DNA from 2 places in the Alteromonas sp. Mac1 genome. Region 1 is predicted to be linked to the other one. Evidence: predicted binding sites of a transcription regulator. Region 1 holds the regulator's gene; the other holds the start of a gene.
What was found. Region 1 encodes FliA, which starts transcription of late flagellar genes. Its sites were predicted from a motif close to CTAAAGNTNNNNNNNNNNNNGCCGATA; they were not measured.
Positions count from the first base shown of each region.

Region 1 (3,423 bases):
TATCTTCCACTTCTTTTACGAGTTCAATCACTCTGCGAATAACTTGACCGGTAAGATCTTGATAACCTTGTGCCATTAACACTTCGGTAAGCAATGATGTAAGCTTAGACGATTGTTTCGATCCGTCTTCTAGCAATTCGTCTAAATCTGCGCATAAAACTTTGAATTCACCCAACTCAAGTTGACGATTCATCAGTTTTTTCCACTCCGGCATAATTTTTTCGATGCGCGTGGAAAGCACTTCCGCAATTGGCATGCACTCTTCAACAGCATCCATGGTGGTATTGGCCGCTTTTTCCGTCTCTTCGATAACGTACATCAGTCGCGTTTGCGCATCAGGAATGTCATCAACGGTTAAATTTTTAATACGTTCATCGATTTGGAAGTTATTTAACGAATCATGAAGTTGACGCGTTAATTTACCAACTTCAGCAAAGAGCTCAATGGACTCTTTCATCGAAACGGCTTCTAAGACGGCGTTCGCAGATGCGTTATCGCCCTCTTCAAGATACGCTACCAATTTTTTGGCTTCTTCGAGCGTTATAGAGACACTTTCATTTGTCGACATCCAGTAAACCTCATTTCTCTGGTGAGCGTCTGGATCAACCTAAACGTTCGAAGATTTTGTCTAATTTCTCTTTCAACGTAGCGGCAGTGAAAGGTTTAACAACATAACCGTTCACACCAGCTTGCGCTGCGGCAACGATTTGTTCTTTCTTCGCTTCTGCTGTCACCATAAGAACCGGTAGGTGTTTCAACTTATCGTCGGCACGTATAGCGCGTAATAAGTCGATACCTTGCATACCTGGCATATTCCAATCTGTTACAACAAAGTCAAAATCACCTTGTTGTAGCATAGGCAGCGCGGTGTTACCGTCGTCCGCTTCCTGGATATTGGCAAAACCCAAATCTTTTAACAGGTTCTTTATGATACGTCTCATGGTAGAAAAATCGTCAACCACGAGAATTTTCATACTTTTATCCAAAATAGCCTCCAATGAGGGGTTAATTGTTATTAATTTCTATTCTTCGTCAACTTGCCACGATTTCATTCGTGATTTGAGTTTTAACATGGCCTGACTATGAATTTGACTCACTCGCGATTCACTAACATCAAGAACTTCACCAATTTCTCTAAGGTTCAGTTCTTCATCATAGTATAAAGAAAGTACAATCGCTTCCCGTTCGGGTAATGTAGTAATAGCATGTGCTAGCGCTTTTTGGAAAGCCCCTTGCATCAAATCTTCTAACGGTGCATCGCTGCCTCGGTTTTTTTCTGTAGAAATAACATCTTCAGAAACACCTAGGTCTTCAATACCCACCAATTTTCCAGCATTCACTTCGTTAAGCATTTGATGATAATCTTGCATGCTGACATTCATTTTAGCTGCAATATCAACATCTCGCGCGTCTCGGCCTGTTTCACCTTCAACTTGAGAGATAGCTTCGGTGATTGCCCTTCCATTTTTATGAACAGAACGAGGTGTCCAATCACCTTTTCTTATTTCATCAAGCATGGCGCCGCGAATACGAATACCTGCAAAGGTTTCGAAACTTGCACCTTTGGAACCGTCAAAATTTCGTGCAGCTTCTAGCAGTCCAATCATACCTGACTGGATTAAATCATCGACAAGAACACTGGCTGGTAATCTCGCCATTAAGTGGTGTGCTATTCGCTTCACCAGCGAAGCGTGACGCTCAACTAATTGTGACTTGTCCGTTTGCTGTTGATAAGCGGCTGCTTTGCTATTCAACGCTGACTTCCTACTGCTTTATCTGCTACTAGTTGTTCAATAAAAAATTCTAAATGGCCACCTGGTTGCGCAGGAATAGGCCATGATGCTGCTTTGGTTGCTAGCTGGCTAATCGCCACTGCTGCCGGAGAACTCGGGTAAGCATCTACAATTGACGTTTGTTTACGTACTGCTTTGCGTATGTTCTCGTCAAAAGGAACTGTTGCAACCAATTCTAGCGCAACATCCAAGAATCGCCCTGTTACTTTAGATAATTTGCTGAAAAGCTCCTGACCTTCTCTAACATCGCGGACCATGTTGGCGACCACTTTGAAGCGAAAGACACCGTGCTCTCGGTTAAGAATTTTAATTAGCGCGTAGGCATCAGTGAGTGAAGTGGGCTCATCGCACACTACCACCATAATATCTTGAGAGGCTTTGGAGAAACTTAGCACCATATCGGAAATACCCGCTGCGGTATCTACAATAAGCACATCAATGGGCGAGCGCAATTCGCTAAAAGCTCTAATGAGCCCTGCATGCTGCGTTGGTGATAGCTCTGCCATTGATTGAGAACCCGATGTGGCTGGTGCTATTTTTATACCGTGAGGGCCCGTAACGAGTACATCGTCCAAGGTACACTCACCAGATAAAACGTGTGAGAGGTTTTTCTCTACGCGCAATCCTAGCATTACATCCACATTGGCCAGACCTAAGTCTGCATCCAATACCATTACTCGCTTTCCCTGCTTTGCCATAGCAATAGCTGTGTTTAGCGTAATATTTGTCTTACCAACGCCACCTTTACCTCCGGTGACGGCGATAACTTTGATTAATCGTGATTGCTTCATTTTTCGTAAGCTACTCGCTTGATCATCAATCATACTGCTCGTGCTGTTTTAACCACATTGTTACTAGTAGTATGATTCAAACCGTACTTTTTATAAAGCTTTGCAGCAGCAGATACTAAAGATTTTGCTTCTGCAATCTTAATGTCTTCAGGAACTTTCTGTCCATCTGTTACATAACTGACAGGTAACTGGTACTCCACCGCAGCGCTAAGCACTTCGCCTAGAGAGTAGCACTCATCAAGCTTTGTAAAGATACAACCGCTAAGTTCCACCCCTTCGTACGCATCTATAATACGTTGCAACGCAGCATATTGGGTATTCGCTTGCGCTACTAGGTATTTTTTCACTGGCTGCATTTGGCCGTTATCAAATTGATTTATCTGTTTAATTAATCGACTATCTCGCTGACTAAAGCCTGCCGTATCAATTAACACTAGTCTCTTATGGCGTAATTGAAACAATAAATCTGATAATTCTTCACTACTTTGTGCTTTACGGACCGTGCAACCAATAATTTTTCCATATGTGGCTAATTGCTCAAACGCTGCAATACGGTAAGTATCTATCGTAATCATGGCAACGGAGTCAGCACCGTATTTCTGTGCGTAGCGGGCAGCCAATTTCGCTACTGTAGTAGTTTTACCTGTTCCGGTTGGCCCCACTAACGCTACTGCGCCCTTTTGCGTAAGTATATCGTTACCTGTCACATTAATGCGATTAGCCAATAGGTTTAAAAGATACACCCAAGCGTCTCGCTCGTTGTAATGCGACGGCGTATAACTAATCAGTTGCTCAGCCAGAGATTGGCTTAACCCCATATCGGTTAAACGCTGAATTAA
Region 1 is NZ_CP013932.1:2,325,331-2,328,753, forward strand. Features, by position in the region: gene AV939_RS09900 (protein phosphatase CheZ) at 1-568, opposite strand, end outside; gene cheY (chemotaxis response regulator CheY) at 603-986, opposite strand; gene AV939_RS09910 (RNA polymerase sigma factor FliA) at 1,023-1,754, opposite strand; gene AV939_RS09915 (MinD/ParA family protein) at 1,751-2,617, opposite strand; gene flhF (flagellar biosynthesis protein FlhF) at 2,614-3,423, opposite strand, start outside.

Region 2 (3,423 bases), 1.6 Mb from region 1:
CTTATCAACTTAAGTACCACGTTAAATAGTCAGTTAGTGGCACAGTTGGAAGCCGGCCGTGACCGTTTATTAGAACTTAATGCCTCTGGTGAAGGCCGCGTTGAGCAGTTGCTTGAAGACATCATATTGCTTGATAACTCGCAAGATTTGTCCCGTTTTATGGGTCGTTTGTTTGATGCTATTGGTGTTCAGCAAGAAGAAAAAGGCAGCGATTGCTTCATTCTTATGCCAACAGAATCTATGGTTAGCCAATTACCGGGGCTTGACCCTGAAGGCATGACCGTAACCTATAAGCGCCGAGTTGCTACAACCCTAGAAAATGTACAGTTTTTAAGTTGGGATCACCCTCTTGTGCATACCGCTATCGATTTAGTGCTTAGTGATGTGCATGGTAAAAGCAGCATTGGCTTTATTGCTGACCCTGACTTGCCCAAAGGCGCTTACTGGTTAGAGGCTTTGTTTGTGCTAGATGCCAACGCCCCAAAAGCCCTCCAGCTTGGCCGCTTCTTACCTCAAACGCCACTGCGTATTTGTTTAGATGCACAAGGTAACCAAGTAGATTTAACCTTCGAGATAAAGCGTAAAGTAAACCGCAAAATTTCGCATCAGTTAATAAAAGCGCTTCAACAGCCGCTTACCTTAGCAATTGAAAACAGCCGTAAACTGGCGCATCAACAAGCGAATCAAAAGCTACACGATGCACTGCAAGACATGCATAAAACCCTAAACAGTGAAATCCAGCGTTTAGTCGATTTGCAGAAGCGTAACCCGTCAGTACGTGACAGTGAAATCGAGTTTATTGAAAATCAAATGAACGCATTGGACAAAGTAATACAAGGCGCTGATGTGCAATTTGATGCCCTTCGTTTAGTGGTGAATAACCCTTAATGGCTAATCCAGCGTTTGTTTATAACCCGCCCGTACAGCCCTATTTAACCATTCTCTACCAAGATGATGACATCTTGGTAGCGAATAAGCCCAGCGGCCTGTTAAGTGTGCCAGGTAAAGCAGAAGAACATAAAGACTCGCTCATTAGCAGAGTTAATACTGTGTTTCCTACGGCGACGGTAGTCCATAGGCTCGATATGGCAACGTCGGGTATTATGGTGATGGCGCTTAACAAAGAAAGCCATCGACATATTTCAAAGCAATTTGAATTACGTCAAACCAAGAAACGTTATTTCGCTCGGGTTTTCGGTAACGTGAAAAACAGTGAGGGAGAAGTAAATTTACCCCTAATTTGTGATTGGCCTAATCGCCCTAAGCAAATGGTGGATTATGCGCGAGGCAAAAAAGCTCTCACCCATTATGAAGTGGTAGACGTTATACCAAAAGTATCACCTCAACCCGTTAATTCAGCCGCTAGCTCTTATACTAGCCCCAGCACTAGCACTACGAGTGAGCTAAGCGAAACGTTAGTGGCCTTGTACCCCGTTACTGGGCGCTCCCACCAACTACGTGTTCACATGCTTGAGTTAGGTCACCCTATCTTAGGTGATAGGTTGTATGCTCATGCTGAAGCGCTGAGTATGGCCGAACGTTTGCAGTTGCATGCAGAAAGCTTGAGCTTTGCGCATCCTGCCTCGGAAGACTGGTTAACCTTTCAAACGCCTATCCCGTTTACTGCTTATGCCCATTACTCCCCCGCCCCACTATCTATAGATTGAGACTTTGGGGCGCTTCTTAGCTACCTGCTTCAGCTTTTATCATTTAAGCGGTTAATTAACCAAATGCTAAAAAATACTATTGGTTCGAACTGAAGTTTTCAAAGCTTTAGCCGATAATAAAACTGTTGAATGCTTTATTGGTACGCCATGTTACGTTTATTTCGCTTTCTCGTGGTGGGTTGCAGCTTTAGCCTTATGTTTTTGATGGGATATTTTGCGCCTGGTGCGCAAGCCCAAAGCTTGTATGAGGATATTACCCACGCTTTTTTACCCGATGACATTACCTATGTAATGGCTGGGGAAATCCGCGTGCCTATTTTTGAGAGCCCATCAGCATTACCCATCTCTCGCGGAGCGGCCATTATATTAGCTGATGCCTCACCCACCGGACTTTCTATTGGGGACGCGCGTCACTTAGCCAGCTTACTGAATGAAAAAGGTTGGCATGCTGTGGTTAGCCCAGTTTCATTCACGCTAGAAGAAGACCCTGACCTTCCCGTCGATGAAGCCATTCACCCGAAAAGTGACAGTCGACTTCAGCGACAAAGTTACGTATCGTCCAGTCAGCATTTAACCATCTTAATCAATGCGCTTAATACGCACCTTGAAAGTCATCAAGGGTTTAGAATGAACATTGCTTATGGTATGCAGGCTGCACAATTGCTGGATTTAGGTTCTAAAGGCATTATTCCCTCACCAGACACTTTAGTCGCCATCACCCCCTTTTGGCCGAATGCCGACATAAATCGCGGTGTACCTGAATTTATTGCTGGAACAGAATTCCCGGTATTAGATTTATCTATTAACGACACCAATACATGGGCATCGCAAACAGAAACGAAACGAAAACAACTTGCCATCACCTCACTCAAACTCCACTACAGACAACAGTCACTCTCAACCCAAAATTCAACCTTTGGTCTAATGGACAATGAGAATAGCGCTAAAATTCAGTTGATTGCTGGCAGCGTTCTTGGATGGACTCAACATTTAGGCTGGTAATTAGAATCTAAACCAACTAGTCTAATTTACAGCTTAAAACAGTAATCTATCTCATGTGCCTTGTGTTTCACAAGGTATCACTGATTGTTCTGAACTATAATTCATTTTAATCTTTAATAACGGCGGCTGTGTGTCTATGACTGTTCAAACATTCGTAAACAAAAAGGCCAAGCAGCTGTGTTTTTATCTGAGGTCATTTTGGCAAGGAGAGCTTCCGGTCGAGGAGATCGAACTATTCTTTTGGGATAGTATGGAAGAATGGGGCCAGATAGAGTACACATTTACCCAACCTTACACCTATAAGGAACGGGTCTTTTGGCATTTGCTCCATCAAGTCCATTTTTGGCAAGAAGATAAGTTACGTTCAGATAAATATCTCGTCGATGAGTTAATGAACTGTGTATTGTTCTTAGAAGGAAAAGGGCACTGCCCCATCGATTGTGTTGGTATCCGTCCCTAACGACTTTCTTTATTCCTTAATTTATCAGTGATTCAACCCTTTATCGCTCGTTTTCATTGAAACTCAAGCGTGATCATGGCTCAATACGAAACGATCACGCTTTGGCCATGGAACGCAATTGTTAGACTCTCTGAAAACTTATCACGACCGACGTTACCTCAGTATTTTTCTATTTGGCATTACCAGTGGTTTTCCATGGATTATGATTGGTTCAGTGCTATCTGCTTGGTTAAAAGATGAAGGCCTATCTCGGTCAGCCATTGGCTTGTTTGGTGCTATCTTTGCGGTCTATTC
Region 2 is NZ_CP013932.1:743,260-746,682, reverse strand. Features, by position in the region: gene rapA (RNA polymerase-associated protein RapA) at 1-888, shown strand, start outside; gene AV939_RS03225 (pseudouridine synthase) at 888-1,667, shown strand; gene AV939_RS03220 (DUF3530 family protein) at 1,815-2,669, shown strand; gene AV939_RS03215 (hypothetical protein) at 2,806-3,129, shown strand; gene AV939_RS03210 (AmpG family muropeptide MFS transporter) at 3,248-3,423, shown strand, end outside.
Region 2: AV939_RS03220 (DUF3530 family protein) is a predicted target of FliA. The motif match lies at 1,757-1,783, and genes of this name have one in related genera.